Regions from separate parts of the Pseudoalteromonas sp. MMG006 genome, predicted to be linked through region 4. Evidence: predicted binding sites of a transcription regulator. Region 4 holds the regulator's gene; each other region holds the start of a gene.
What was found. Region 4 encodes sigma-54, which starts transcription at its own class of promoters, with help from an activator protein. Its sites were predicted from a motif close to GTTGGCACGNNNNTNGNNT; they were not measured.
Positions count from the first base shown of each region.

Region 1 (7,972 bases), on a different contig from region 4:
CGCTAAAACGTCCTTATTTTATGGACTTATATTAATAGCAAATAGCGTAAACTATTGCCAACTACAAATATCACTCTTCCTGCTGCCTATATAAACATGTAAAAAGAGGAGAGATTCCTCTTATTCTGAGGGATTTAATGACGACCGTCCGTTTATCGCTCAAAGACACCCATAAAAAGCTTAAGATACCAATAATTATTGAGTAAAAGCGTTAAGGAAGCAGTAATTTTTTATAGCTAAAAATTTATAACTAAAGTTAAAAAGCGCGTAAATATAAATCTACTCGCTTTTTAATTTTGATAGCATATAGCTAGTAATTAGCCATCACTCGTAATTGTATCAATCAACTCACTTAGTACTGCTTCGGCTTTACTAGTCTCTACTTGGCAAGTACCTGCATTTAAATGACCGCCACCGCCATACTTAAGGCATAGTTCGCCTACATTGGTATTTGAGCTGCGGTTGGTGATTGATTTACCAATGGCAAATACTACGTTTTGTTTTTTAAGGCCCCACATTTTGTGTATTGATATATTGCAGTCGGGGTACATAGCGTAAATTACAAAGCGGTTGGTGGCGTATATGGTTTCTTCTTGTGTTAAATCCAGTACCACTAGGTTTTTATGTACCATTGCACATTGTGTTATTTGTGCTTTTGCTTTTTCGTTGTGCTCGTTATACAGCGCAACACGTTCGGCTACGTCTTCCATTAGTAGGATTTCTTCGATGCTCTGATCTTTACACGCATCAATGAGTTTCATCATTAATTGGTAGTTTGAAATTTTAAATTCGCGAAAGCGGCCAAGGCCTGTACGTGCATCCATTATAAAGTTCATTAATACCCAATCGGTTGGGTTGAGTATTTCGTCTTTTGAAAACTGTGCGGCATCGCCTTTATCTACTGCGTCCATCATATCAACGCTAATATTTGGGAATTTTTCTGCACCGCCGTAATAATCGTAAACTACGCGCGCAGCAGAGGGGGCTTCTGGGTCAATTACGTGGTTTTTTATGTCGCTTGCGTTACGTACTGTTTCGCTTAAGTGGTGGTCAAATGCAATATGGCAACCTGCAACGTAGGGCAGGTTAGTGGTGATGTCGTTTGCTGTTATGTCTATTTTTCTATCTTGCATATCTTTTGGGTGCACAAATAAGATGTCGTCAATTAGGTCTAAGTCTTTTAACAGTATGGCGCACACTAAGCCGTCAAAATCGCTGCGGGTGACTAGTCTAAATTTATTATTGGGCATAGCTATTCCATCTTTTTTAATTGAGTTATCAATTGAGTGTAACAGCTAAAATTTTTTTTGAGAGATTATACCAATCGAATTAAACATTTATTCATTCTAGCGTGGTAAATAATGTGCTTGCGGTGTTGTTGATTTATTAATTAAAACAAGTGCATACCGAAGTTATGCCTTGTTTTCACTCTATTTGTCTGTCGCTATAAATAACGCATAATTTAACACAATTGGTATTAGCTTAAAAAAACACATAAAAAAGCCAAAACAGATGTTTTGGCTTTTTGTTAGCAAGTATGTATTTGTTTTTGTGCCATATAAACGTTAAGCGCCTGGGCCACATTCCATACAGCTGTTAATAATATCTGGGCCAAATTTTAGTTTGGCGTTTAAATCACGCAGTGCGGTACGTAAGCCTTCTTCAATTACTGGATGGTAAAATGGCATATCTAGCATTTCTGGTACGGTCATTTTATTTTGCACAGCCCATGCCAGTAAGTGGGCTATATGTTCGGCTTGTGGGCCAATAAATTCTGCACCTAAAAATAAGCCTGTGCCTTGCTCTGCATAAACGCGCATATGGCCTTTATTTTTTAGCATTACTCGGCTGCGACCTTGGTTTTCAAAGCTTACTTCGCCTACTTCAAAGCAACCACACTCACCTAGTCGTTCTGTAATTTGCTTGTAGCTTTCACCAACCATTGCTATTTGTGGGTCGCTAAATACAGCTGCAATTTTAGCTCTGCGAAGCCCGATACGTACATCAGGGAAGCGCCCAGCATTTTGACCAGCAATTGTGCCTTGATCAGATGCTTCATGTAGCAATGGGATCATGTTGCTGGCATCGCCCGCTATAAATATATTTGACTCACCACATTGCATTGTATGCGGATCAGCGTGCGGCACACCGCGCTCATCAAGTTCTATACCTGTGTTTTCTAGGCCTAATTTATCTACGTTGGGTACTCGACCTGTGGCTGCAAGTACGTAGTCAAATTGTTCTGTATGCTTAGCACCTTGTTTGTCAGTGTAAGTTAGTTGGGCTTTATCACCCACTTGCATCATGTTAGATACGTTTGAATCGGTATCTACAAAAAATTCTTCTGCAAAAACAGTATTTGCGTAGTCTCTTACTACGGGATCTGTAAGTGGGCCAATTGCGCCGCCTACACCAAATAGTTTTACGTTTACGCCTAGTCGGCTAAGCGCTTGGCCAATTTCAAGGCCTATTACGCCTGGGCCAAATACTGCGACTGATTCTGGTAGGTCGTCCCAGTCAAATACATCGTCGTTAATAATAAGTTTGTCGCCAAAGTTATTAAATACGCCAGGGTATGAAGGGCGAGAGCCTGTGGCAATTACAAAGCGTTTAGCTGTAATAATTGTATCGTCGTCTATTTGTACGCGGTTGGCGTCTAAAAATTGTGCGTAACCACGAATTTTATCAACATCTGGTAGTTCATCTACGGCTTCTACTACAAATCCTGCAAAGCGATCTCGTTCACTTTTAACACGCGCCATTACTGCTTTGCCATCAATTTTAGGTTTTGAGCTATGCACACCAAATGCTGGTGCCATTTCAATTGAATGAGCGGCTTCAGCTGCGGCAATTAATAATTTACTTGGCATACAACCAACACGTGCGCATGTTGTGCCATATGGGCCTGATTCAATCATTAATACGTTTTGTGTGAACTGTTTAGCGTTACGGTATGCACTTAAACCTGCAGTACCAGCACCTATAACAACAACATCGGTTTGCAATTCTTTCATAGCGTTTTTCCTCTAATAAATAGGGGCGTGTATGCCCCTATTTTTACCTACTTCTATTAGGTTTTTTTATTTACTTATTAATTAAGCAAAGAATTTTTCTAAATCGTCTGAGCCGCCAATGTGTTGACCACCAATAAATATTTGTGGAACAGTATCACGGCCAGTGATTGCTTTAAGGCTAGTTAATGTTGCGCCTGCACCCATTACAACTTCTTCAAATGCGTAGCCTTTTTCAGTAAGAAGCTCTTTTGCTTTTTTACAGAATGGGCAACCAGGTTTAGTAAATACTGTCACAGGCTCCGGTTTTGCTTGTTTAGGATTGATGTAATCAAGCATTGTGTCTGCATCAGATACTTCAAACGGGTCACCTGGTAAATCTGGTTCGATGAACATTTTGTCAATCACGCCATCTTTAACCAGCATAGAGTATCTCCAGCTACGCTTACCAAAGCCTAAGTCGTTTTTGTCTACTAACATGCCCATGCCGTCAGTAAATTCGCCGTTGCCATCTGGTAATAATGTAATGTTTTGCGCTTCTTGATGCTCAGCCCATGCATTCATTACAAAGGTATCGTTAACTGATAAACATACAATTTCGTCAACGCCGTTTTGCTTAAGTACGCCAGCTAACTCGTTGTAGCGCGGTAAATGTGTTGATGAACATGTTGGTGTAAATGCACCTGGTAGTGAAAATACGACAACTGTTTTACCTTTAAAAATTTTATCTGTAGTTACCGATTTCCATTCGTCGTTTTGACGAGTTGCAAATGTAACGTTTGGGATTGTTTGGCCTTCAATATTCTTTAACATAGTTTGTTCCTCTTGATTTGTTGGAGCCATTATGGCGAATAAATAAATATAGTTCCAATCGTTTGTTTGTATTAAACTAATAGGCATAACCTATCAGGTGTAGATGAATATGAACTTAAAAGATTTTGAATACGTTAAAGCAATAGCGCACTACAAGCATTTTCGCAAAGCGGCAGATGCGTGTTTTGTAAGCCAACCTACATTAAGCGGACAAGTTAAAAAACTTGAGCAGGAGCTAGGTGTGGTATTGTTTGACCGTTCAACAAAGCAAGTAACGTTAACAGCCAAAGGTGAACGTTTGTTGACACAAATAGAAACTATTTTAGAGCAAACACAAATCCTAAAAGAGCTTGCTGCAACCTCTAACGAGCCGCTACAGGGCAAAATTACTATCGGTATTATTCCGACCATTGCCCCATATCTGCTGCCAGCTTTACTTACTTCAATGAAGGAAGCCTTTAAAGACAGCCAATTTGCGTTTACTGAAATGCAAACGGCAACAATTTTAGAAGCACTTGATAACGGCGAACTCGACTTTGCAATACTGGCCGACGTACCGGAACTTAAAAATTACCATACGATTAATTTGTATAAGGAAGACTTTTTAGTTGCTGTTTCTCACGATAATGCGTTATCTAAACATAAAAAAGTGGCTCTAAGTGATCTACAAAATTACAGCCTACTAATGTTAAGTGATGGCCATTGCTTTAAAGATCAAGCCCAAAAGTTTTGTTTTTCAGCTGGGGTTGATGTATCTAATCAATATCAGGGCAATAGCCTTGAAACTTTATTAGCGCTGGTGGCTATGGATGATGGTATTACATTTGTACCTAAACTTGCATGTACACAGCGCATAGGTATTGATTATTTGCCTATATTTCCTAATCAGCAACGCAATGTAGTGTTTGCATGTAGAAAGCATTACCCACACTTGTCGGGTGTTGAGCAATTAGGTGAGTGGTTAACTAAGCACCCAAATTTAAAAGCTAAATTGAGTAAAAAGCTTAATTAAGTTATTTAAAGCTCTTGGCTGATTATCTCTACAACATCATTAATTTGTACACCAGGTAGTGGTTTTTCATCGATGCTCATTGCAATCGCGCTTTGCTGGTAAAGCTGCTCTACACGAATAGTGTTAAGTGTAGTAATAGTGTGGGGCATGGTATTACCTTGAGCATCTGTTAAGTAGTTATGGTGCGCAATACTTAGCATCTGGCCTTTTTTGAGCCCGTGTGCTTTTCCTAGGTTAACCACTATTTTGCTATTTTCCATGTGCATAATTTTGCCCTGAGTAGGTAAACACGCCATAGCTGCTTGAATATCGTAACTGACTGACTGATTGAGTTCGGTTATGCTTTTCCCATAAGGTGATTGCCAGAACCTATCAGAATTCACATCTACAATCGTGGTTTTTTCAAAGGGCCAAATTGCTTTAGTGTGGTAGCTATTTTGCCAAAGTTGCTCATATGTGGTGCCATCAAATAATACAAATTCTATGTTGTAGCCCCGCTGGTATGTTTCGTCTTGCCAAAATGCGTAATCGTTATTTAGTTTGTCACTGGTTGATAAATCAGTTATTTGGCTAAGTAATACGTATTGAGCGTTACTTCGGGAGGCGATTTCTTCTAGTTGAGCGTTTGAGTAGTCATGTTGCTGTGAAAAGTATTTATCTACACTAATCGCGTTATTGTAATAAGCGACAGGAATAGCACTCATTTTTGATTTTTGCAGTGCGGTAAATATGTTTTTGCTAATTGCTTTATTTACGTCAAATATTTGACCCATCATGGCATGCTCACGATGTACAAGACGGCTTTGAGTGACCGCTATAAATTTATTAAAGCTATTTTGTGGGCATTGCTCAGCTTGAGCAAAAATATCTAAACGTAGGGTAATTGCAAATTTACTACTGTGACGGTCTTCGCTTACTAACTCTATTTTTTGAATTTCCCCATGGCTGCTAATTTTTAGCTGGTCTTGCATTAAAACGCCATCTACCAAGGTTTGCACTGAGCTTACACGAGCACCTGAAAACACAAGAGCTTGTGTTATAGCATCTTTAATAGCGGCTGATTTAGCTGCTGCTATATCGCCGTTTTGTATTTGTGCATGGCCGGTAGATTCGTACCACTGCGCTTGAGTAAAAGCCGAAAACGTTAATAAAGCAGTTGCACTTAAGCCTGCAAATGCCAATGATAAAAACGACTTCATACTCTTACTCCAATTATACTTTTGTTAATGATGACACTATAGCAAGGACTGTACCAATGTTATTTTAGCGCATTCATTGTTTAACTTATAAATGGCATTAAACGTGCATAAGTTGCTGTAACTAGTTTTTAAGGGTCATGTGCTATGCGAGCAATTTCATTATTAATTACACTTGGGTGTTTAAGCTTAAGTGGCTGTAGCAGTATTTTTGATAAACATGTTGAGTATAAGTACGTAGAGCCAAATAACTACCCGGTTTTAAAAGCTGTGGGCTATGCACCTATTAGTTTACAAAGCGGCGCTAATTTATCGCAAAAACAGCTAATGGCTATTAAAGCATCAAAGCTAGAAGCGTACCGAGAGCTTACTGAGCAAGTATACGGGCAAAAAATTACCGCTGGTACCACAGTGGAAGGCTCAATTGCACAAGATGATTATTTACAAAGCCAAGTACAAGGAATTATTAAAGGCGCACAAGTAATTAAAACTTATGCTGTAGATGATACCTACATTACAGAGCTTGAGCTAAATATGAAGCGTGTACACGATTTATATATTGGCGAGGTAAAACCCCGTGAAGTTAAAAAAGTAACTTACTACTAAATCACGACTGCTATTAAAAAACTCCTACAAAATATCTCATCCTCTTATATTGAGTGCTATGCTGTTGTTACGAATAATATTTAAACAAGTAGTGTAGCGCTTAGTGTATGTTTCTAATTTTTTATCCTTTGGCCTGTGAATGACTCTTAGGCCTTTCTTCTGCAACGGTAAACTACTTCTTTGGTGCAAAAATAATTTGCGCTACTTACTGCTGTTTTTTTTACTTTCAAGCGGTGTGTTTGCAAGCCGATTAAACATTCAATTTAATACGTTTATTGAGCTTATGGGGAAAAAATATGGCCCAGCACGAGTAGCTGTTGCCCGAAGCTGGCAAAGCATGTTGGTGCAAACACAAAATAAACCAGAACAACAACAAATACTGATAGTAAACAATTTTTTTGCCCGCAACTTGCGTTATCAAACCGATATTTTACTTTGGAAACAAAATGACTATTGGGCCACACCGCTTGAAACACTAGGACGCGGCTTAGGGGATTGCGAAGATTACGCAATTGCAAAATACATTAGTCTAAGAGCATTAGGTGTAAGCGACGATAAGTTGAGGCTTATTTACGTAAAAGCAAAGCTAGCGGGCTCCAATAAAACACAAGCACACATGGTACTTGGCTATTTTGCTACACCTAACGCTCAGCCACTTATTTTAGACAGTTTAATTACAAAGGTTTTACCTGCTGCAAAACGTGTAGATTTAAGCCCTGTTTTTAGCTTTAACAGCCAAGGTTTATGGGCTAATAATTCAACCAAAAGTGTTGCGAGCCCAACAGCAAGGCTTTCTCGCTGGCGTAAAATTTTGGAGCAGACAACCAATGAAGGAGTTTTGTGGTAATGGCATCATTTTCCTTATCTAACTATTTTAAAAAGCGCAAAATAACGCTTCGGCAAGAGCTTTGGATTGCATTGCTGATTGTTATTTTTGTTGGGTTTGTTAGCAGTGTTTTAATTAGCACCAATTCGGCCAAAAGTTACTTTTCTACTCAGTTGTATTTAAAAAATGTAGATAACGCAAGCTCACTTGCATTGATGATTAGCCAATTAGATAAAGATCCGGTTGAGCTTGAGTTATTGGTATCTGCCACGTTTGATACCGGGCACTATAAACGTATTGAGCTTCAAGACCCTCATGGCGAGGTAATAATTAAACGCACCTTTGCTGATGAGCTGGAAGCGTCTGTGCCAAACTGGTTTAAAGCAATATATGGGTTAAATGTGCAGCCAGGGGTAGGGCAAGTAAATAATGGATGGCAACAGTTTGGTACGTTATTTATAGAAAGCCATAGCCAATACGCAGAGCAAGCCCTGTGGGAAAGTGCACT
Region 1 is NZ_JAGJEJ010000009.1:13,450-21,421, reverse strand. Features, by position in the region: gene J8L73_RS10435 (exopolyphosphatase) at 318-1,250, opposite strand; gene J8L73_RS10430 (dihydrolipoyl dehydrogenase) at 1,566-3,014, opposite strand; gene J8L73_RS10425 (glutathione peroxidase) at 3,096-3,824, opposite strand; gene J8L73_RS10420 (LysR substrate-binding domain-containing protein) at 3,934-4,836, shown strand; gene J8L73_RS10415 (flagellar assembly protein T N-terminal domain-containing protein) at 4,842-6,035, opposite strand; gene J8L73_RS10410 (LPP20 family lipoprotein) at 6,180-6,638, shown strand; gene J8L73_RS10405 (transglutaminase-like cysteine peptidase) at 6,835-7,485, shown strand; gene J8L73_RS10400 (LapD/MoxY N-terminal periplasmic domain-containing protein) at 7,485-7,972, shown strand, end outside.
Region 1: the regulator sigma-54 is predicted to act here: its motif matches at 6,075-6,093, upstream of J8L73_RS10415 (flagellar assembly protein T N-terminal domain-containing protein).

Region 2 (7,972 bases), on a different contig from region 4:
CGGTTAGTTGGTTTTACTGCAACGTGAGTATCAGCTGCTTGGTTTAGGGTATTGATTGGGTTCATTACTTTGCTCCGGGTTGTATCTGTTGAAATCGCGTGCATTTTGCACGTTGCTTGATTAAAAATAAAGCAATAAAAATTGAGCCTGAAGCATTAGTTAAACTAATGCGATTTTTATTTGTTAAGATTTGATTCAGTAAGCTTTTTTGTTTATCTGCATAGTTATGTATATCTGGATAGTCTTTTTTGTCTTTTATGTTGGGGTATAGCCAGTTTTTTATTTTTTGCTATGCATTTAACTTATTATTTTTTGATTAGTTATTCAGATTAAAAAAATTTAATTAAAACACTCATTATCTCGTTATCTACTTTATAGTTGGATATAAAAATTTGTCATTACTGATAATTGCTAAACCAAGCACTAAAAAACACAGTAAAAAGTCTTTAAATTGGCTTTTAGGCACCTGTGAAACACGCCAGCTAACTTATTGTATTTTTTTTACTACGGGAAACTTTGAACACGACTGTGAACAAATAAAAGCGCAATTAAGTAAGGTCAACAAAGCCGTTGTATTAGGGGGTGATGGTACTTTGCATTTGGCCGTTAACGCATTAATGGGAAGTCATTGTTCTTTAGCGCTGCTACCTTGTGGTACCGGTAATGATTTCTCAAGAGGGTTTGACTGTAATAAAGAACAATGGAAACAAGCACTATTCAATCCGCCCATCGCAATTGATATAGGAAAAATAAATACTCGTTACTTTATTAATATTGCCGGGGTAGGTTTTGATGCTCATGTAGTAAAGGCTATTAATGCGAAAGGATGCTTTTCAGCGTTTGATTACAGCTGGATAAGCGCAAGAGAGCTAATGTATTACAGTGCTCAGCAATTAAAAGGGATATTTAATATCCAAACTATGCAATACCCTAATTTAATTACGGTGTTTGCAAATCATAAATACTTTGGCGGTGGTTTAAAGATTGCTCCCAATGCAGATTTAAGTGATGGGCAGCTTGAGTGTTATCAAATGCGCTCTGGCGGAGTGTTTTATAATGTGCTGAGCTTTATAAAATTATTGTTTAAGCGTCACCAACATATTCAAAACCTTACCTATAGCCGCATACCTAGCGCCGAAATAATGACTCAAGGGTTACTAATAGAAGCGGATGGAGAGCTGGTTGGAGAAACACCAGCAAAGATTAGCGTTCATACTGGTGCTTTACTTTTTCATTGCCCAATAAAAAAGCGCCTACATTAGGGTAGGCGCTTTTGTGTTAGTTGCGTTAAACGCTTCTAACTGGGGACGGAGCCGTTTTTAGCAATGACTCTATTTGCTAAAAAGGCATTAATTTGTTTTGTAGGGGTAAGCACGATGGCATTACCTAAAAGTACTAAGCTAAATCCTGCAAAGGTATTTGCATGCCACTCAAAGCCTTCAAAAAAGCTACTGAGTGTTACCGCAACAAGCGGGAACAGTACAATAACGTAGCTGGCTTTCTCAGGGCCAATATTTTTAAGTAGCGCAAAGTAGCAGCTAAATGCTATTACAGTGCCAAATATTGATAAATAAAGTAACGAAAGCCAGTAACTACTTGGGGCGTTTAAACTAAATTGCACATCGCTCATTAGTACATATAAAACTAAACCAATTGCGCTGTATAACATGCCCCAAGCATTGCCTTGGAGTACACCAATTTGCTTGCGTGAGTTTCTTACGCTTACCATGTTTCCTAATGAAGCCACAAAGGTGCCACTAAGAGCAAGTAGTAACCCGACCAACGCACCATTACTCAAGTCGAACTGCTGTAGTTGTGGCCAAAATAGACACGTTATGCCCAGTACAGCAAGTATTGCGCCTGTATAGATCCGCTTAGATATAGGTTTTCCAAAAAATAATCGTGTATTTACTATATTCATAACCAGCAGCATAGAAAACGCAATTGAGGTCATGGCTGACGTTAAATAATTTAGGCTAAAGTTACATAGTGCCAACAGCACAAAAAAACCATGGTCTACCAACGAAAAACGCACGTCGGGTTTTTTGTACGCTACATATAACCACATTAGCGCGGCTGCGATAGCAAAGCGATATAATAGCGACAGCTCTACAGCAATATCACCTAGCTGAAACTCAATAGCTAGCCAAGTAGAGCCCCAAATTAAAACAGTTGTAATGTATAGCGCTGCACTTTTCATTGTCGATCCTAAATACCGGGTGAGTGGTTATTTTAAGAGCTAGCTGTATACTTACCATATACAGAAAAGTAAAAATGTAACCTATACAGATTTGATGTGCGATGAACTTAAAAACCGTAAACAACAAACCCCCTGAATTTTTATATCAGCAAGTTATTCAACTTATTAAAGATATGAGCGAACAGCATGTTTTGTTGCCCGGTGAAAAGCTGCCATCTCTAAGAAAAATGGCTACTAACCTAAACATAAGTATTCCTACAGTAAAGCAGGCTTATCAAACGCTTGAAGATCAAGGCTTAATAGAGGCAAGAGAAAAATCGGGCTATTTTTTAAAAGCCGTCGCTATAGCACGCAGTCTTCCTAAGCGTGTAAAGCTAAGTCGCGAGCCTGTTATTGTTAATAAACAAGCGCTAATAGAGCAAGTATATAGTGCGATTCATCAAGTTAACGTAGTGCCTTTTGGTATCGCAAACCCCGTTGCGGCTGCCCCAACCGATAAAGCACTTGCGAGAAATATGCGCCGAGTGATGACAATTGCTGGTAACAGCGCCATTAATTATGGCCCAATGGATGGGTTTGTACCGTTAAAAAAGCAGCTTATACATTATTATTTGGGTTTTGGTATAGGTATTAATATAGATGAGTTGGTGATCACTAATGGTGCACAAGAGGCGCTTGCAATAGCGCTTAAGTGTGTAACAAAGCCCGGTGATGCCGTTGCCATAGAGACCCCGTGTTATCACGGTATTATTGAATTAATAGAAAGTTTAGGCTTAAGAGCACTCGAAATACCACTGTGTCCAGATAACGGGATTTGGCTTAACGACTTAGAGCAAGCATTAAACGATCACGACATTAAAGTATGTTTATTTTCTACCGCTATTAGCAATCCAGTTGGCAGCTTTATGAACGATAAAAATCGCAAGCAAATGGTAGAGCTAATAGAAAACCATAACGTGGTACTTATTGAAGATGACGTTTACGGCGATCTATACTTTACCCCACAACGAGGTACACCTGCACAAACCTATTCAAAAAAAGGGCTCGTAATTAGTTGCTCCTCTTTTTCTAAAACGGCAGCGCCTAGCTATCGTGTTGGTTGGTTAATTGCGGGTAAGTACGCTCAGCAAGCTCGGCGGTATAAGCGCGCTTTAAGTTGCTCAACATCGTTAATTAATCAATGGACGTTATCGGAATTTATTGCCAGCGGTGAATACGATAGAAACTTAAAGGTATTAAGGCAGCGCTTGCGAACGAACAAAGACCGTATGCGCTTTTGTTTACAACAAGCCATGCCAAAAAATACTCGCATAAGTGACCCTCAAGGCGGCTGCGTTATTTGGCTCGACTTAGGTGGCGAGTACGATAGCCAAAAGCTTTTTTTACTGGCGCTTGAGGTAGGCATAAGCATAACGCCTGGGCTTATATTTTCTGCGACGAGTAAATATAAAAGCTGTTTTAGATTAAGTTATGGTGTGCAATGGAGTGAGCAAATGGAGCACGCTATTATTACATTAGGCGAGCTTACTTTATTAGCAAGAAAATAATGTAAATCAGTACATAAAAAAGCAGCATTTAAGTAACCTTAAATGCTGCTAAAGGGATGTTAAATATAGTTACTTGGGTTACTTAGTTGGCTTAATTGTAAATAACTCATAGCCTTGAAGCGCAGGTAACTGTGCTACTAATTGCTCTTCTTGCTTAGCAATGTCGGCAAAATTACCACATAAATCGTTAGCACGTTCTTCAAGTGCATTAGCATGTAGTTCTACTTTTTCTTCTATTTGTGCGCCCATATTTTCCATGCGCTGCTCAAATGCTTCCATATCACCACCTGAGCCTAATAATTCAGAGCCTAGTGCAACTAAAATGCTGCCCATTGATTGCATAACTGCAGACTCAACAGCCGTTTCTATTTGATTTTCGAATTGCTGTTCAAAGTTTTCACCAAACTGATTAAAGCTTTGCTGGCCCATGACAAAGGTGCCTTGCTGATAAAAAGTGTTTTCTACTTCCACTTTAATATCGTCCATCAGTTCAGACATATTATCTAAGCCATCAATATTAAATGCGTTGCCTACTTCAGCGAGTGCAACACCTGCAATTTTAACGCCTTCTAAAGCTATATTCGCTACTTCAGGTAATTGAGTGCGTAAGCTATCAGAGTAGGTGTTTAACGCTGCGCGTTGGTTGCTATTAAGGTTAATTAACTCACCGTTTATAGTTAAATCGCCGTCAGTAGTGAACTGCATGGTGCGATTATTAGCTGTAAAAATTTCTAATTCGTTTGGCTTAATACGTACATCATTTTTAAATTCAACATTGCACTGTTCGTTACTAAATGAAATTGCAGAATCGTTATCGTTGTGAGCCATTGCAGCGGGCGTACAAATTAAAGCACTTACTAATAGTAATTTTTTCATGTTTGTTCTCTACTTTTTTGTTGATGACGATTAACTAATAACAAGTTTGGTGCCAGTTTTATTTGTTTATTTTAAACAATGGGTTAGGTGTTTATGGGCGGCTTGATAGTGATTCTTTCATTAAGTAAATAACTATTTTTTAGTCAAATTGGCTAAAAAATAAAAAGTGATAAATTTTATTTATCGATACGATAAAAAACTCTCACTTTCCTCAATTCGAATTTAGCGCTATTTATTCACAATACTGACATGAAGACTATTTACGATAGCTACATGGCTTTATTTTGGTACTAATATGTAAATCATATTTAGTACTGAACATTTTTAATTTCACCAATTATTGCGATTATAAAATCCTTAATTGGTCTCAAACACTTTATGGAGTGGGTTGTGGGTAAGACATTTAGTTACGATGCGCTAGATGATGATTTTGTTGAAGACGAATACGAAATGGTCGGGCGTAATCAACATGATAAAAACAAGCAAAAAGTTAAGAAAAAGTTGGAAGACTATCTTGAACAAAAACGTTTGCGTAAAAACCTAGGCGAAGACGATTTAAGCGATTACATAGAGTAAATTGTACTAGTAAAAATACATCGCCAGTTTTGTTTAGGTATTTATACGTGTGGTTATAAACATGTTTAACGCTTAGTTTTAACTGGCAATAAAGAGGCTATACGCCTCTTTATTAATTTTATGCCGTAATGTTTTTAAGTGCTTTTTGAATGGTTATTTCTAGCTTTTCAGGCTTAGTAAAAGGAGCGTAGCGTTTTATCAGTGTGCCATCGGCCGCTATTAAAAACTTAGTGAAGTTCCATTTTATTTTACGTGTTAAAAAACCAGGCAATGCTGATTTTAGATAACGAAAAATAGGATGGGCATGCTCACCGTTTACATCGACTTTGGCCGACATTAAAAAACTAACACCGTAGTTAATTAAACAGCCTTGCTCTATTTGGGTGGCGTCGCCAGGCTCTTGCTGGCCAAACTGATTACACGGAAAACCCAAAATAACCAAACCTTGGCTTGCATATTTATTGTGTAAGGCCTGAAGAGACTCATACTGGTAGGTAAACCCACACTTACTGGCGGTATTTACGATAAGTACAACCTTCCCCTTAAAATCACTAAAGTTAATGGGCTGGCCTTGCAAGCTAGTTGCGCTTAATTGATAAAATTCGTGCATGATTGACGCTTATTATTATTGTTTCAAGCATTCTACTCGCTGATGCATATATCGAAAAGTATAAAGTTTCACTGCAGTAACAAAAATCTATTAATAAATGTAGGGTTGCTTAGGGCATGTTGAACTTTTGTGGGTAAATTTGCATCAGTATGTTTGTTTGTAAGCAAGGCTTAGCCTATGTAGTGTGGTTATTCTCTATGAATAAGCTATAACGCGGCATAAATACCAAACATGCGCTGCCCTTTAGCTCTTTCTAGGGACGATCAACATGCCCTAATTAAGTATTAAAAAAAGACCCATTCCTGCAAGGGTGGTGTAATAAATGTTATGTGTTTTGTAAGCCACAATAACGGCCACAATAGCCGCGCTTAAATAGGGATTTTGCCAATTAAGGTTAATACCCTCTTTATTTAAAAATACAATAGGGACCCAAATAGCTGTCAGTACGGCTGGGGCACTAAAGCTTAAAAATTGCTGCATCTTGGGGCCCTCCTTAAATGGTAATGCACGGTGCAAAAATAAGTAACGCGTAAAAAAGGTAATACACGCCATAAGTAATATTGTGATCATCATTAGTGCGCGTCCTTCTTTGTGGTTATTCTTGATGTGAAGTACCCTGCGCACATAGCAAGTAAAGCCGAGCATACTAACCACAGCTCAAACCCTGTGCTTTTTAATAGAGTTGCGCTTATACCCGCGACTATCACGGTGACTAAGGTGGCTAAGTTTTTAACACCTGGAATAACTAACGCTATAAACGTAGCTGCAATTGCAAAGTCTAGCCCTAGATTGGTTAAGTCAGGCAGCATAGAGCCCGCCACAATACCAATGAGAGTCCACAAGTTCCAAGCTATATAAAAGCTAAACCCGGCACTAAGTGCGTATATTAATCTTATTTTTGTTCTATATGCTTTGCGATGGTGCGAAAAAGCAAATAGCTCGTCGGTCAATACAAAGCTTACCGGTAAGCGCCAGCGCATGGGTTTATCAATGACTTTATGACGAACAGCGAGACCATACAAAAAATGACGAGAGCTGATAATAAACGTAGTAAATAAAATAGTGAGTAGCGGAGTATTACCCGCCATAAGCTCTATAGCGACTAATTGCGCAGAGCCTGCAAAAACCAAAAGTGACATAGCTTGGGTTTCAAAAGCGCTAAAGCCATTTTGAATAGCTAAAGAACCACACAAAATACCCCACGGAATAACCGCTAAACAAAGTGGCAGCATATCTAAAAAGCCCTTTAAAATAGCTTTTTTAGTTCCTTGCATGGTTTTTACTCATATGACTTGTGGAATGACTCATAAGGATACCTTAATATGATGATGTTAAAGTAGATATCATATTAAATAGTACTGTTTTATTTAGGGTGGGCGCAATGTCAAAAGTACAGGTTTGGGATAGCTTTATTAGAAGCTTTCATTGGTTATTAGTAATGAGTATTGCTGCGTTATATTTTAGTGCCGAAGAGGGCATGATTGAGCTACATTTTGTAATGGGCTTTTTTACGCTTGCACTTATTGTTACCCGTTTTATTTGGGGAGTGTTTGGCAGTAAAACAGCAAAAATTAGTGCGCTAATACATTCACCAAAGTCGGTAATTAGCGCAATTAAAACCCCTACAGATGCACCTGGGCACTCTGCGCAGGGCAGCTACATGATAATTTTGTTTTTTATACTTATTAGTACTCAGCTTTTAACAGGGCTAATGAGCAGTGATGGTATTTTAACAGACGGCCCATTAGTTGAGTATGTATCGAGCGATACCGTAGATTTTGCTAATTGGCTACACCACCTTAATTTTGACATTTTGTTATACGCTATTGGTTTGCATATGCTGGCTATTATTGTATATAAATTTAAAGGTAAGCCACTTGTTAAAGCAATGGTTACAGGTACTAAAGAACTTGGTGATGAAAATGCACAAACAAAGCTTACTAAATCATCTTGGCCTGCGTGGGTGATCTTTTTAGGGTTATTAGCGGTGCTAGCATTTAGTTGGGCCAAAGAGCCGTTAAATTATTTATTTAGCTAATAAATGGATTAAAAACAATCTTAAAGGGTTGTTTTTTTGTCTCGGTTACATTCTTTTGTTTGATTGTTGTGCGGTGGCTAATTATAATCGCCGAGTTGTTGGCAAACTAACCTAAAGGTTAGGAC
Region 2 is NZ_JAGJEJ010000019.1:17,878-25,849, forward strand. Features, by position in the region: gene J8L73_RS15720 (hypothetical protein) at 1-65, opposite strand, end outside; gene J8L73_RS15725 (diacylglycerol kinase family protein) at 393-1,262, shown strand; gene J8L73_RS15730 (EamA family transporter) at 1,298-2,200, opposite strand; gene J8L73_RS15735 (PLP-dependent aminotransferase family protein) at 2,302-3,747, shown strand; gene J8L73_RS15740 (YggN family protein) at 3,826-4,623, opposite strand; gene J8L73_RS15745 (hypothetical protein) at 5,014-5,199, shown strand; gene J8L73_RS15750 (glutathione peroxidase) at 5,318-5,809, opposite strand; gene J8L73_RS15755 (AzlD domain-containing protein) at 6,083-6,382, opposite strand; gene J8L73_RS15760 (AzlC family ABC transporter permease) at 6,382-7,083, opposite strand; gene J8L73_RS15765 (cytochrome b/b6 domain-containing protein) at 7,191-7,847, shown strand; cyclic di-GMP riboswitch class I at 7,938-7,972, shown strand, end outside.
Region 2: the regulator sigma-54 is predicted to act here: its motif matches at 4,662-4,680, upstream of J8L73_RS15740 (YggN family protein).

Region 3 (7,972 bases), on a different contig from region 4:
ATTTAAATCACTAATAGTTGGCTTATTACCTACAAACTGCCATTGGTAATGACTAAAACTACCAAATTCTTTTTGAATTTCTATAAATCGTTTAGCATTATTAACGGTTGCAGAAATTTTTAAGCGGTTACGCACTATCCCTTCATCAAGCATGAGTCGCTCAACGTCCTGTACTGTATATTTAGCTACTTTGTGTACATCAAAGTTAGCAAATGCTTTTTTGTAGTTTTCACGCTTTTTTAAAATGGTATACCAACTTAAACCTGCTTGCGCCGACTCTAGCGTAATAAATTCAAATAGTTTTGTATCGTCATAAAGTGGCACGCCCCATTCTTCATCATGGTAAATAACGTAGTCTGGTTTAGTGGTGTCGAGCCATGGGCAACGGCACTTTTTTTGCTTACTCATTGTTATTCCTTTTAGTGTGCGTCATTTTTATGTCACTTAAAATTAGCGTGTAACGTAATGAAAAATATACAAATAAATCTTGGTATAAATCGTGCATTTAGCCCTGTATCTACATCTATTTGAGATTTGATTATGGCTCTTGCAAGCGTGTTAAAACCACAGTTTATTTCTGCAAATCAGTATAACCCATGTTTACTTCAAGAGGAGTACATTGGTGAGTTAAGCGATCTGCGAAAGCAAGCTAGCTGGCTTTCGCATTTAGTAGACACTATGCCCGCAGGTGTGGTGGTGCTAGATGGCAAAGGCATGATAGCGAAAGCAAATCAAATAGCGATAGATATGCTTGGTGAGCCATTAGAAGGTGAGAAGTGGTTTAATGTGATTCAGCGCTCTTTTCGTCCACATCAAGATGATGGGCACGAAGTGTCACTTAAAGATGGGCGTTTAATAAAGTTGGATATAACCGCACTCGCTCCTGAGCCTGGCCAACTTATTTTAATGACTGATTTAACAGAAACTCGTCGATTACAAAAAAGAGTTGCCCATATGCAGCGGTTAAGTGCGCTGGGTAAAATGGTTGCGTCATTGGCGCATCAAGTTCGTACGCCTCTTTCTGCTGCTATGTTATATGCAGCTAATTTAGGCTCAAAACGTTTGCCGGAAGCTTCTCGTGACAACTTTCAGACTAAATTAATGTCGCGATTAAAAGATTTAGAGACCCAAGTTAACGACATGCTGCTATTTGCAAAAAGTGGTGATCAGCAAGTTGTTGAGCAAGTTTCCATGCAGCAGTTATTAACAGAGGTTAAAACTGGCGCAGACGCTATGGTAGCCCTTAATAATAGTGAGCTTGATGTCAGCCTACCTGAGCCAGACATACAAATTGTGGGTAATAAAACTGCGCTTGCGAGCGCGATTCAAAATTTAGTGCATAACAGTATTCAAGTTATTGGCAATGGCGCAGTGGTAAAAATAACGGCTCAAACAGATTCACATGACTCAAATATGGTACGAATTAGCGTATGTGATAATGGCCCAGGCGTTGATTTAAGCCAAGGCGATAAAATATTTGAGCCATTCTTTACTACAAAAAGCCAAGGCACAGGCTTAGGACTTGCGGTTGTAAGTTCTGTGGCTAGTGCGCATCAAGGCCGTGTTGACGTGGTTAATAATGAACACGGGGGAGCCTGCTTTAGTATGTTACTTCCCATTAATACCACATCTAAATTAGAGGAATCATTATGAGTAACACTATTTTAGTTGTTGAGGATGACGCAGGCTTACGCGAAGCCTTAATTGATACACTTGAAATGTCGGGTATTGAATGTGTAGCTGCAAATAGTGCAGAGCAAGCAATGCTACTACTTAAAAAAGAGTCATTTTCACTAGTGGTAAGCGATGTACAAATGGGCGCAATGAGTGGTCTTGATTTACTACGTAGTATTAAATTAAATTATCCAGACTTACCTGTATTAATGATGACCGCGTATGCAACAATTGATGATGCAGTAGAGGCAATGCGCTTAGGGGCTATTGATTATATGGCAAAACCATTTGCACCTGAGGTGTTACTAAATATGGTGAGCCGCTACCTACCTGAAAAACCTAAAGATACAGATGGCCCCATTGTGGCCGACCCTACTAGCATTCAGCTACTTGAGCTTGCAAGCAAGGTTGCCCGCTCTGATGCAAGTGTTATGGTGCTTGGCCCTAGTGGTTCAGGTAAAGAGGTACTCGCACGTTATATTCATGATAAATCAAGCCGTAGTAGTGAACCTTTTGTAGCAATTAACTGCGCAGCAATACCAGAGAACATGCTTGAAGCAACCTTGTTTGGCTATGAAAAAGGTGCTTTTACAGGGGCTATTCAAGCTTGCCCAGGTAAATTTGAGCAAGCACAAGGTGGCACTATTTTACTCGATGAAATAACCGAAATGGATTTAGGTCTACAGGCTAAACTATTACGTGTGTTGCAAGAGCGCGAAGTAGAGCGTTTGGGTGGTCGTAAAACAATTCAATTAAATGTACGTGTGCTTGCAACAAGTAACCGCGATTTAAAAGAAGCCGTGGCAGATAATCAGTTTCGAGAAGACTTATATTACAGATTAAATGTGTTCCCGCTTATGTGGCGGCCTTTATGTGAACGCCCTGGTGATATAATTGTGCTAGCTAAACACTTAATAGAACGTCACTTAAGTAAAAGCAAAGAGCCGATGGCGTATTTAGATAGCGCGGCCGAGCAAAAGTTACTTGCTCATGCGTGGCCTGGTAATGTACGTGAGCTCGATAACGTAATTCAACGTGCGCTTATACTGCGCAGTGGCGACACAATAAATGAGCATGCTATTTTTATTGAAAATTTAGCGCCGAGCAATTTTGTTATTCCACAGACTGAAAAAAGTGAAGTGGTAGAGAAAAAGTCGTTGAGTAGCGCTTATTACGATCAGCAAAGTGCTGATGTAATGCCCCAGCAAGATTTACCGACACCAGACACCGGCAGCTATAAAGACGAGCTAAAAGATAAAGAGCATCGAATAATTTTAGAAACGTTAGCGCGTTGTCAAGGTAAACGCAAAGACGTAGCCGAAACGCTCGGTATTAGCCCGCGAACCTTACGTTATAAATTAGCGCAAATGCGCGACTTAGGTATTTCACTTCCAGCATAGCTCCCTTTGAGCCCTAAATTCGAACTACGAATTTAGGGTTGTCAAAACTCTGACTCACAAAATAACATGTTAACATATTGTATTTAAAGGCTTATTTATTTGGCATGCTTTGTGCTTTATTACCTTTAAGAGTTAACTGCACCGTCAGAGAAAAATTATGAAAATTCAAAACAGCGCTGTATTTCAAGAAATGCAATCAATGGCCTTAGAAGCTGGCCGTAGTAATCAAACAAATAAGCTGCCTACTCAGGTTCAATCACCTTCAAGCGCACAGTTTGGCGATATGTTAAGTAATGCACTAAATACAGTACATGAGCTACAACAAGACACAGGCCAAAAAGTAAAAGCCGTTGAAATGGGCGACCGCAGTGTATCGCTTGCCGATGCAATGATTGCTTCGCAAAAATCATCAGTGGCATTTGAAGCAACAGTACAGGTTCGTAATAAACTTGTAGAAGCTTACAAAGAAATCATGAACATGCCTGTTTAACTAGGTAGTGGAGAATTATTGTGGCGCAATCTAATCAATCAACAGACCTTGCACTTGCTGGTGGTACAATCGAGCAAAGCGATGGCGATAGTCAACAAGAGCAAAAATCGGGCTATTTAAGTGCGTTAAATGGTGTTGATGTATTACGCCAAGTCACGCTTGTTATTGCATTAGCTATTTGTTTAGCTATCGCTATTTTTGTTATTATTTGGGCTCGTCAGCCAGACATGCGTCCATTAGGTAAAATGCCTACAGAAGAGCTTATTCAAACGCTTGATTTTTTAGATGCACAAAAAATTGAATACCAACTTGACGGAAATGTCGTATCGGTTGATGAAAGCGAATACCAAAATATTAAATTATTAATGGCACGCGAAGGGCTAGAGCAAGGGCCTACATCTGGTAGCGATATTATTATGCAAGATATGGGCTTTGGTGTAAGCCAACGCTTAGAACGTGAACGTTTAAAGCATGGCCGAGAGCAACAACTTGCCCGCACCATTGAAGAGCTTAACAATGTAACTCGCGCCAAAGTATTGCTAGCTATTCCAAAAGAAAACGTTTTTGCACGTAGAGAAAAAAAGCCATCAGCCACAGTGGTACTTACTCTCAAACGCGGCAGAATGCTTGACGGTGAAGAAATTGACTCAGTTGTTGATATGATAGCGTCAGCCGTTCAAGGGTTAGAGCCTGCTCGTGTAACGGTAACCGATCAAAATGGCCGCTTATTAAATTCAGGCTCACAAAGTTCATTAGCAGCGCGCTCTCGTAAAGAGTACGACCTTGAGCGTAAACGCGAGCAAGAATATTTAGAAAAAATAGATAGCATACTTATTCCGGTTGTAGGGTTAGGTAATTACACCGCTCAGGTTGATTTAAGTATGGACTTTAGCGCTGTAGAAGAAACTCAAAAACGTTATAACCCCGACTTACCCGCTGTACGTAGCGAAACCACATTTGAAGAAAGTAACATAGGTGGTCTAGCTGTGGGTATTCCTGGTGCGCTGACTAATCAGCCCCCGGTTAATTCAAATATTCCTGAGGTCGCAGGGCAAGGCGGAGCAGGCACTGCCACTTCTCCAACACGCAGCCATAAAGAGGCAACGCGTAACTACGAGCTAGATACAACTATTTCCCACAAACGCCAACAAACCGGTGTAATACGTAGAATTAGTGTGTCGGTTGCTGTTGATTATCTACCTAAAGTAGGTGAAAACGGCGAGACAACAATGGCTCCTCGTTCGGTTGAGGCATTATCAAATATTCGTCGTTTACTCCAAGGCGGTGTTGGCTTTGATATGCAACGAGGTGATGCGCTTGAAGTAGTTACCGTACCATTTGTAAGAGAAGCGACTGATTTAGATTTTGAAGTCCCGCTTTGGGAGCAAGACTGGTTTATGAAAATAGTCCGCCTTGTACTTGGTGCCTTAGTTATTATTGTATTAATAATGGCAGTAGTAAAACCAATGCTTAAACGCTTAATTTACCCTGATGATACTCTAGAAGAGTACGACGAAGATGCATTAAGCTCAGGCTTAGATATTGGCGACAGTACGCTCGATATGCTAAATAAAGACTTTGATTCTGCTTCGGTTGGTTTCTCAAGTGATGGTACACTGCAGTTACCGGATTTACATGGCGATGAAGACTTACTTAAAGCAATTCGTGCCCTTGTCGCTAACGAACCAGAACTATCATCACAAGTAGTGAAAGCGTGGTTAACAGAAGATGACTGATCAAGAACAAAAACAACTCCCGCCATCGTTTGATGTTGATAAACTAGACGGTGTAGATAAAGCCGCTATATTACTTTTGAGTTTATCAGAAGAAGATGCCGCGCAAATACTTAAACACTTGGAGCCAAAGCAAGTACAGAAGGTGGGTATGGCGATGGCTGCGCTAGATGATTTATCGCAGGCTAAAATAAGTGCTGTACATAATTTGTTTATAGAGCAAATTCAAAGCTTTAGTACTATTGGTTTTCAGTCAGAAGACTTTATTAAAAAAGCGCTTACAGCCGCTCTTGGTGAAGATAAAGCCGCGAGTCTTATTGACCAAATTGTTATGGGCTCAGGGGCTAAAGGTTTAGATTCATTAAAATGGATGGACTCTAAACAGGTCGCCAACATTATTCGCAATGAGCATCCGCAAATTCAAACAATTGTACTGTCGTACTTAGAGCCGGAGCAGTCAGCTGAAATTATTGCGCAATTTCCTGAAAAAGTGCGTCTTGATTTAACTATGCGTATTGCCAATCTTGAAGAAGTACAACCAGCTGCTTTACAAGAGCTTAATGAAATTATGGAAAAACAATTTGCCGGCCAAGCAGGTGCGCAAGCAGCTAAAATGGGTGGCTTAAAAGCTGCGGCAGATATTATGAACTACCTAGATACAAACGTAGAAGGGCAGTTAATGGACTCTATTCGTGAGCATGACGAAGAAATGTCGCAACAAATTCAAGATCTGATGTTTGTGTTTGAAAACTTACTGGACGTTGAAGATCGTGGTATTCAAGCAATATTGCGTGAAGTTCAGCAAGATGTATTAATGAAGGCCATTAAGGGCACAGATGATGCGCTTAAAGATAAAATACTTGGCAATATGTCTAAGCGTGCAGCCGAAATGCTTGCTGATGATTTAGAGACAATGGCACCTGTGCGTATAAGTGAAGTAGAGGCTGCACAAAAAGAGATTTTATCAACTGCGCGCAGATTATCTGACTCAGGTGAAATTCAACTTGGTGGCGGTGGTGGTGAGGAGTTCTTGTAAACCATGAGCAAACTCAAAGGTCATACCCTTCGCGCTGACGAAGCTGATGAATTATTAAAAAACTGGGCTATTCCTGATGTAGCTCCAGACGAAAGTAGTTTTGGCGATCGCTCTACTGCTTATGGCACCCCTCTGAGTGAGCTTTACAAAAAAGAGCTTGAGGAGGAGATGCCCGCTGATGAACCCGAAGAGCCAGAACTCCCTTCATTAACTATGGTTGAGCTTGAGCGTATTAGACAAGACGCGTACGAGGAAGGGCTCAAACAGGGTCATGAGCAAGGTTACATAGATGGCTTTGAAAAAGGCGTCGGTGAAGGCAAAGACGCTGGCTACAAAGAGGGCGTTGAGCTTGGCAAATCACAAGGTCATGAAGACGTTAAACCGCTGATTGAAGAGCAGTTAACGAGTTTAAAAAGCATTTTAGAGAGCTTAACCATCCCCCTCAATAAAGTAGATGAACAAGCAGAAAAGCAATTAGTACAATTAGCAAGTATGTTAGCCGAAGCTGTTATTTATCAAGAAGTAAAAACATCGCCCGATGTTATTTTACATACCTTAAAGCAAAGCATTGATTCACTTAATGCTGAACAAGAAAAAGTACGCATACATTTACACCCAGACGACCTTGCCCTTATAAAAGAGAGTTACGGCGAGCAAACAATTGCTGATAATAATTGGCAGCTAGTTGCAGAGCCAACGCTTGAGCGCGGCGGCTGTGAGGTGAAAACAGCACAATCGTCGCTCGATATGACCCTAAAAACACGTGTCAAAGAAACGTTGGATAGTTTTTTGCATAATAGTGGTATCTAATTTCATTTTTGGCGTGTTATGTCACAGCAACGTGCACCTTTAAGCGAACGCTTATCTCAATACCAACAACATATAAAAACTCCAGCGCCGGCTGTGGCCGGTATTTTAACGCGAGTGGTAGGCCTTACTTTAGAAGCTAAAGGTTTGCGTGCACCTGTTGGTAGCCAATGCAAAATTGAAACAATGCACGGCTTTGTTGATGCTGAAATCGTCGGGTTTAATGATCAAACACTCTATTTAATGCCAAATGATCATATTTCTGGCGTGTTACCTGGTGCCAGAGTTATTCCTCAAGTAAACGATACCGGTTTACCGGTGGGAATGAGCTTACTAGGTCGCGTAGTTGATGGTTTAGGCCGTCCTCTTGATGGGCTGGGTAAAATAAATGCCGAACATCATTTAAAGTTTGCTCAAAACACAATAAACCCCCTCTCAAGAAGGCCAATTAGTAAACCTATGGATGTAGGTGTGCGTGCTATCAACTCCGTAATTACAGTAGGGCAAGGTCAGCGTATGGGCTTGTTTGCAGGCTCTGGTGTTGGTAAGTCGGTGCTATTAGGAATGATGACCCGAGGCAGCGAAGCCGATGTAATTATTGTTGGTTTAGTCGGTGAACGTGGGCGAGAAGTAAAAGAATTTATTGAAGAAATACTAGGTGTTGAGGGACGTAAACGCTCAGTTGTTGTTGCAGCCCCTGCTGATGCTTCACCCCTTATGCGCTTAAAAGGCTGTGAAAGTGCAGTTACCATTGCCGAATACTTTAGGGATCAAGGATTAAATGTATTGTTGTTACTTGATTCGGTAACGCGTTATGCCATGGCGCAACGTG
Region 3 is NZ_JAGJEJ010000001.1:298,453-306,424, forward strand. Features, by position in the region: gene J8L73_RS01360 (DNA-3-methyladenine glycosylase I) at 1-408, opposite strand, end outside; gene J8L73_RS01365 (ATP-binding protein) at 541-1,653, shown strand; gene J8L73_RS01370 (sigma-54 dependent transcriptional regulator) at 1,650-3,074, shown strand; gene fliE (flagellar hook-basal body complex protein FliE) at 3,232-3,564, shown strand; gene fliF (flagellar basal-body MS-ring/collar protein FliF) at 3,585-5,300, shown strand; gene fliG (flagellar motor switch protein FliG) at 5,293-6,333, shown strand; gene fliH (flagellar assembly protein FliH) at 6,337-7,143, shown strand; gene fliI (flagellar protein export ATPase FliI) at 7,162-7,972, shown strand, end outside.
Region 3: the regulator sigma-54 is predicted to act here: its motif matches at 3,173-3,191, upstream of fliE (flagellar hook-basal body complex protein FliE).

Region 4 (7,972 bases):
TATTAAGTGACTTGGTCACCTGTTTTAATTGTTGAAGTGGGTAATCTTGTTCAAAAGCTTCAGGCATTGGCGTCCTTTACAAATTTTTATATTACTTAGGGGAGGCGGTAAGTGTACAGGCGCACTAACCTTATTTATAAGCTTAACCGGGTAAAATTTTTTATTACTAAAAGTTAAGCTTAATTATTCTTGTTCATTAAACCGTTGTGCAATTAACTGCCCAACAGCATGTAAGGCTTGCTCAGAATCAGGGCCTTCACACACTACTTTAACTTCTTTACCTTGGCTGCTTTCTAGTAGCATTAATGCAAGTACGCTATCGCCAGCTGCTTCTTTATCATCTTGAAACAGTGTAATGGTGGCATCAAACTGCACGGCTAACTGTGCAAGCACTGTCGCAGCTCTAGCGTGTAAGCCAAGTTTGTTTTTTATTAAAAAAGTGTCTTCACAATGCATAATCTACTCTATGTAAGCTGAACAGGTGATTATTTGGCTGTATTATTTTCTTGTTCACGGTGTCTAATTTTTACATTAGGGTGCGTCATCGCAAAGCTCTCACCAATTGTTTGAGCTAAATACACCGAACGGTGTTGCCCGCCAGTACAGCCAATGGCAATTGTTAAGTAACTACGATTATTACGCTCTAGGTGTGGTAGCCATGTTTGTACAAATGTTTGAATTTGCCAAGTGAATTTTTGTACTATGCTGTGGCTCGCTAAATAATCTTTAACCGGTTGGTCTAAGCCATTTAAAGGCTTAAGCTCTGGCTCCCAATGCGGATTTGGCAAAAAACGAGCGTCAAATACATAGTCAGCCTCTTTAGGGATACCGTGTTTAAAACCAAATGACTCAAAGGTTACAATAAGTTGCTTATCTTTTTTACCGAGAATTTTCTCACGGATAGACTCCGCTAATTGGTGAACACTCAAGTCGCTTGTATCGAGCATAAAGTCAGCACGGGTTACCAATACATCTAGCAATTGTTTTTCTTTTTGTATAGCTAAATCAAGTGGTAACGAGTCAATAGAAAGCGGGTGCAACCGGCGTGTTTCAGAAAAGCGTTTGATCAGGGTTTGATCGTCACTATCTAGATAAAATAAAGTGGGATTTGCAAAACCTGGAAGGTATTCAAAGATATCATTAAATTCATCTTGTTCTTTTGGGATGTTACGCACATCGATACTAACAGCTATTTTATCGTAGGTGTCCGACACACTTCGCACTAAAGAGGGGAGTAGGTTTACTGGTATGTTATCTACGCAATAATAACCTAAATCTTCTACAACGCGTAAAGCAACCGACTTTCCAGAACCGGAGCGGCCACTTATGATAATTAACTCCATTTATCACCCTTTTAAACTACGATTGGTTAACAATGACTTGGTAAAGCTCAGCATCAGATTTTGCACAGCGTAGCTGTTTACAAAACTCTTTGTCATTTAGTCTATCAGCTATAGTTGCAAGAGTCTTTAGGTGCTGCTGGTTATCGCCATCTGGTACGATGAGTGCAACAAATATATCAACTGGGCGGTTATCAATCGCGTCAAAATTTATTGCTTTTTCACTTACAAGTACTAATGCTAATGGCTCTTCTGCACCACTCATTCTTCCATGAGGGATTGCTATACCACGGCCTATCCCCGTGCTGCCAAGTTTCTCTCTATTCATTAAAGCAGATAAGATATCTTGTTGGGAAAGGTAAGGAAGCTTTTCATGAGCAAGCTCACTAATAAACTCTAAAATTCTTTTTTTGCTATTAAAAAGGACCGCAGCTTTGCTGCAGTCCTGGCATATAAGTGAGCTTAATTTCATCATATTAGTGTCGAGCAAGCTTCTCTTTGTGTTTAATAACTTGACGATCGAGCTTATCAATCAACGAGTCAATGGCAGCATACATATCTTGATGTTCAGTAGATGCAAATAATTCTGCACCACTTACATGGATAGTAGCTTCAGCTTTTTGGTTGAGTTTTTCTACATCGAGAATGACATGAACATTGTTTATATGATCAGAATGCCTTTCTAGCTTTGCAAATTTATTATTTACGTAGTCTCTCAATGAATCAGTAACATCTACATGACGACCAGTTAAGTTTAGTTGCATAAGCGTTTTCCTCTTTGTTTTGCGTCTTATATCAAACTCTTTCGTTGATTAGACGGTGGAATAGCCAGAGATTCGCGGTATTTTGCGATTGTGCGTCTAGCTACTTTAATTCCTTGCTCAGCCAATATATCCGCAATTTTACTATCACTCAATGGTTTTGCTGAGTTTTCTGCGGCAATCAATTTTTTTATCAAAGCACGTATTGCTGTAGACGAACACTCACCGCCATTTTCGGTGCTTACATGGCTTGAGAAAAAGTATTTAAGCTCAAATATACCACGTGGCGTGTGCATGTACTTTTGAGTAGTTACGCGCGAAATAGTCGATTCGTGCATTTCTACCATTTCAGCAACATCGTTTAAAACCATAGGCTTCATGGCCTCTGGACCATGCTCAAAAAAGCCCTGTTGCTGCTTAACAATACAATTAGTTACTTTAAGCAATGTGTCGTTTCTGCTCTCTAGGCTTTTTATAAACCATTTAGCTTCTTGTAAATGAGAGCGAATAAATTGACTATCACCACTAGATTTAACTGTACGCGACATAGCTGCATATTGGCTATTAACACGTATTTTAGGCATGCTATCTGGGTTTAGCTCAACGACCCAGCGGCCTTTTATTTTTTTCACCGACACATCGGGAATTACATACTCTGACTCTTCCCTTACTATAGTATCTGCGGGTTTAGGGTTTAGAGTGTGTATTAACGTCATTACTTCTTTAAGCTCGTCTTCTTTGAGCTTAGTTTTCTTCATTAATGTACGATAGTCGCGAGCTGCTAATAGATCAATATGCTCGGTTAAAATCATCTTTGTTTCATTGATAAAAGGCGCATCTTTATCAAACTGATTTAGCTGAATACACAAACACTCTTGTAAGCTACGAGCTGCTATACCCACAGGATCAAATAACTGAATACGTTTTAAAACGGCCTCTATTTCATCAAGTTCAACTTCACCTTCGTCGTCATTCTCTTGATTAAAGCTTTCTAAAATTTCTTCACAACTAAGTGTTAAAATACCAGAGTCATCTACGGCTTCAACTATCGCTATTGCGATAGCTTCATCCGTGGGACTAAATGGCGTGAGCTGTAATTGCCACATTAGGTATTCGTGAAGTGTTTCGGTTGAAGCACCTTGGTAAATAGATTCATCTTCTGGCATTGGGCCTGATGATGAAGCAGGTGCTGCGCTCATGTACTCATCCCAGCTTACATCCATAGCCATTTCGTCACTTACTGTATCTTTAGTAAGTGCTTCACCACTATCTTGCTCGTACTCGCTCGGTTTTTCGTCAGCACTAGCGCTTACGGTTACTTCGTCGTTATCTGCTTTTTGCTCGTTTTTACCAGCCGATTCTTCCGTGTAATCTTGTTCATCTACTTCGAGAAGCGGATTACTATCAAGCGCTTCTTGTATTTCTTGCTGGAGATCCAATGTACTGAGTTGCAGCAAACGAATTGCTTGTTGCAGCTGTGGAGTCATTGTAAGTTGCTGGCCCATGCGCAGCTGTAATGATTGCCTCATGTATCTCTAACAATCCTTTTATGTTGTTATAATTAATACTAGCAGATGCTTAAAGACATGGCGTAAATGTTACAGCCTAAATTGCTCGCCTAAATAAACATCGCGTACCGTTTTATCGTTTAATACGTGCTCTGGTGTACCAGAAGCAATTAACTCTCCATGAGAAACAATGTAGGCTTTTTCACAAACATCAAGGGTTTCTCTTACATTATGGTCGGTAATTAATACACCAATGCCGCGATTTTTAAGGTGTTCTATTATTTTCTTTATATCTAATACCGATATAGGGTCAACACCTGCAAAAGGCTCATCCAATAAAATAAATTTAGGATTAGCGGCTAATGCGCGCGCTATTTCTACACGACGGCGCTCACCACCCGATAAAGCCATACCTTGGCTGTCTCGAATATGTTGGATACTAAATTCATCTAACAAGTTGTTAAGCGTATCTTCTCTCGCTTTTTTATTAAGCTCTTTACGCGTTTCTAAAATAGCCATTAGGTTTTGATAAACGCTAAGCTTTCTAAAAATTGACGATTCTTGTGGCAAGTAACCTATGCCTAATCTAGCACGACTATGCATGGGTAAAAGAGTAATATCGTTCTCATCGATAGAAATTTTGCCTTTATCGCTTGGTACAAGGCCTACTATCATATAAAAAGTAGTCGTTTTGCCTGCACCATTTGGTCCGAGTAACCCTACAATACTGCCGGCTTTGACTTCAAGGCCAACGTTTTTTACAACTTCGCGACCTTTATAGCTTTTTGCTAATAGCTCTGCTTTTAATGTGCTCATGGCTGACCTTTATCACTTTCTTTTTTTGGCTTAACAGGCACTAAAATAGTGTGCACGCGGTCGGTTGAGTTTTCATCTTTTTCGGCGCTAATTAATTGCTGTTGCATGTCGTACGTAATGCTTTTTGCATTGATTTTTTGACCTGCTTGCGCAACTTCAGCATCACCAACAAGCGTTAAAAATCGTTTTGCTACATCGTAACGCACCTCGTTTGCACTGGCGCTCATTACCGTGCCGTCAGCTTGTTTTTCTTCGAAATAAGCTGGGCTACCTGTTGCTATTAGTAACTGTTTGTTATCACCTAAATCATCGCGCTTATGTACTTCTAAGCGGTCAGCTGTAATACGACGATTACCGTGAATAATTTCAACGTTCTTTTCAAAAATCCCAACATTGGCTTTTAGCTGACCTTCTTGTTTGTCGGCGCTAATTGAAATCTGATCAGCAGCAGGAGCTTCTCGCTCTGCCGTATAGCCATTAAAAGCAAGTAGAAGGGCTGGAATTATAAGTATTTTAGACATTTTATTGGTCATAATATATGGTTCGCGTATGGTTAATTAGTTTAATCACTTCAGTTTTTAAGTCGGCTTCAAGGCCTTTACCGGTGATTTTTAAATTGGGCCCCGTAATGACAACAGGCTGTTCTGAACGCATTGTTAATAGGTTTATATCAACTTGAATATTGTCAGCGTTGATTTTGTCTATCATAGCGTTGTCGGTTAAATTTATGGCAACTACATTACCTTCTAAAATTAACTGTTTGTCTTCGTATAATGTTGCTTCGTCAGCGTTTATTTGCCATGTTTGTTTTTCGTTATATAGGGTAAATATAGGCTTTTCAAAAAATGTAAAACCTAGTTGCTGGTATAATTCCATTTTAGCCGCTGTTACTTTGTGGCTAATTTTACCCTGTTCATCGTAAGCTGTTTGCTTAAGTTCAATAGCTATATAATCAGGCTCAGCAATCACTTCAGCTTCTTCCTGAGGTGCTGTATTTGTTTGGGTAAAATAAGGGTACCAAAGCCAAACCATACAGCTAATGAATAAAATGCTAAGTATTATACGCGCCGCATTCATGAACTAGTGCCTTGTGTGGTAAGCGCCTTACCATTTTCAAGCATGAGTAAATCGGTAAGTTCTCTTACGGCTCCAAAGCCTCCAGGCATTTGTGTAACATAATGCGATAAACGTTTAATAAGTGGGTGGGCATCGTTTACAGCAACGGCAAAGCCGACTTGTTCCATTACAGGCATATCGGGGCCATCATCGCCAATATAGGCAATTTGCTCGTCGCTAAGGTTAAGCTTGTTTTTTAGCTCTTGGTAAGCAATGAGTTTGTCTTCTTGGCCTTGATAAATATGTTGCACTGTTAAGCTGCTCATACGGGTTTGCACTATTTGAGAATGACGCCCAGTAATAACGGCTACTTCAAAGCCACTATTTATTAATGCCTTTATGCCAAAGCCATCTTTGGTGTTAAACGCTTTTAGCTCTTCGCCTTGGTTACCAAGGTAGATTCGCCCATCAGAAAAAACACCATCAATATCGCATATAAGTAGTTTTACTTTTTTTGCACGCGCTTTTGCGTCTGCACTTAGCGGTTGATAGAGATCTTCAAATTGCATTTACAACACTCCTGCTTTTAATAGGTCTTGCATGTTAAGTGCGCCAATTGGCTGATTTTGTTCGTTAACCACAATCAACCCATTGATACGTTTGTTTTCCATTATATTGAGCGCTTCAGCTGCAAGTATATCTTGGGTAGCCGTTGTACATGACGTAGTCATTACCACACTAATCAAAGTGGTATGAATATCAATACGTTGCTCTAAAATACGGCGTAAATCGCCATCGGTAAATAATCCCGCAAGTTCTTTATTGTCATTAACAATCGCAGTCATGCCTAAGCCTTTGGCTGACATTTCAATTAATGCATCTTTTATGGTTTGTGAAATATTAATAATAGGTGTGTTTGTACCACTGTGCATTACGTCTTTTAGCGTTAATAGTAAACGCTTACCTAGGCTGCCTCCTGGGTGCGATAGTGCAAAGTCATCTGCGGTAAAACCTCTAGCCTCTAGGAGTGCCACAGCCATAGCATCTCCCATAGCTAAAGTGGCTGTGGTGCTTGCTGTTGGTGCAAGACCTAATGAACAAGCCTCTTTTTCTACTTTTATGCAAACATGTACATTAGCAAGAGTTGCCATGCTTGATTGCATATTACCCGTCATGGCTATCATTTTTGCACCCAGTCGTTTTAAGACTGGGATGATATTTAAAACTTCGCTGGTTTCCCCTGAGTTTGAAATAAGCATAACCACGTCATTTTTTGTGATCATGCCTAGGTCGCCATGACTTGCTTCACCAGGGTGAACAAAAAAGGCAGGACTACCCGTACTTGCAAGAGTCGCCGCTATTTTATTGCCAACATGGCCAGATTTACCCATACCAATAACAATAATGCGGCCCTGACAGTCGTACATTAATTGGCATGCATGATGGAAGTTTTCATCAATATATTGAGAAATGTCACTCAATGCTTGGCGTTCAATATCAAGAACGCGAAGGCCTTGTTCAATAAAGTTTAACTGCGCCATGTTTACCCTATTTGACTAAAAATATAACCTTGGTAGCCTAAAAATGCGAATAGCAATAAGCCGCCTTCTACTCTATTGATACGCTGAGAACCTCTAAAGTTCAACGACATAATAATAAGAGCAAGTGTTGCACCTATCATTATTAATACATCTCGACTAGCTAAAGACGAATCAATTGCTGAAGGGTTAATAATACCGGCTAGTGGTAATACAGCTAAAATATTGAATATGTTTGAGCCCACAATATTACCAAGAGCAAGGTCGTCTTCATTTTTTAATACGCCTGCAATAGAAGCTGCAAGCTCAGGTAAACTCGTACCTATAGCAATAATCGTTAAGCCGATGACTAAATCGCTCAAGCCAAAGTATTTTGCAATATCAACCGCTGAGCTCACTAAAAAATGTGAACTTACAGGAAGTAAAATCATGCCAATAACTAGCCAAAATACAGCTTTTTTTGTTGGAACGTCATTAGGTACTTCATCGCATGCTTCTGATACAAACGGATCATCTTCATTTTTTGCGCGCATAGAAACAATAATTAGCCCGCCAATAAAAACGATAAAGCCAATTAAAAGTGCAATGCCTTCACCTAGTGAAAAATAGTTATCGGAAAAAATATACCAAGTAGCTAATGAAACGAGCATCACCAATGGCATTTCACGTTTTAACGTACTTGAAGATACCGCAAGAGGGCGAAAAAGGGCGGTAATACCTAACACGAGTAAAATGTTTGTAATGTTTGAACCCACAGCATTACCAACGGCTGTATCGGTTTTATTAGCTAATGCAGCAGAGGCCGAAACCATCATTTCGGGCGCTGAAGACCCCATAGCTACAACGGTTAAACCTACAATCAGTGTAGGGACACCAAAGTTTTTAGCAAGGGCTGCAGCCCCATAAACAAACCTGTCTGCACTCCAAACTAGAGCCGCAAAACCAAGAATCAA
Region 4 is NZ_JAGJEJ010000003.1:19,781-27,752, reverse strand. Features, by position in the region: gene mgtE (magnesium transporter) at 1-67, opposite strand, end outside; gene J8L73_RS04285 (HPr family phosphocarrier protein) at 184-456, opposite strand; gene rapZ (RNase adapter RapZ) at 486-1,343, opposite strand; gene ptsN (PTS IIA-like nitrogen regulatory protein PtsN) at 1,360-1,812, opposite strand; gene hpf (ribosome hibernation promoting factor) at 1,817-2,104, opposite strand; gene J8L73_RS04265 (RNA polymerase factor sigma-54) at 2,131-3,630, opposite strand; gene lptB (LPS export ABC transporter ATP-binding protein) at 3,700-4,425, opposite strand; gene lptA (lipopolysaccharide transport periplasmic protein LptA) at 4,422-4,958, opposite strand; gene lptC (LPS export ABC transporter periplasmic protein LptC) at 4,948-5,502, opposite strand; gene kdsC (3-deoxy-manno-octulosonate-8-phosphatase KdsC) at 5,499-6,050, opposite strand; gene J8L73_RS04240 (KpsF/GutQ family sugar-phosphate isomerase) at 6,051-7,022, opposite strand; gene J8L73_RS04235 (calcium/sodium antiporter) at 7,025-7,972, opposite strand, start outside.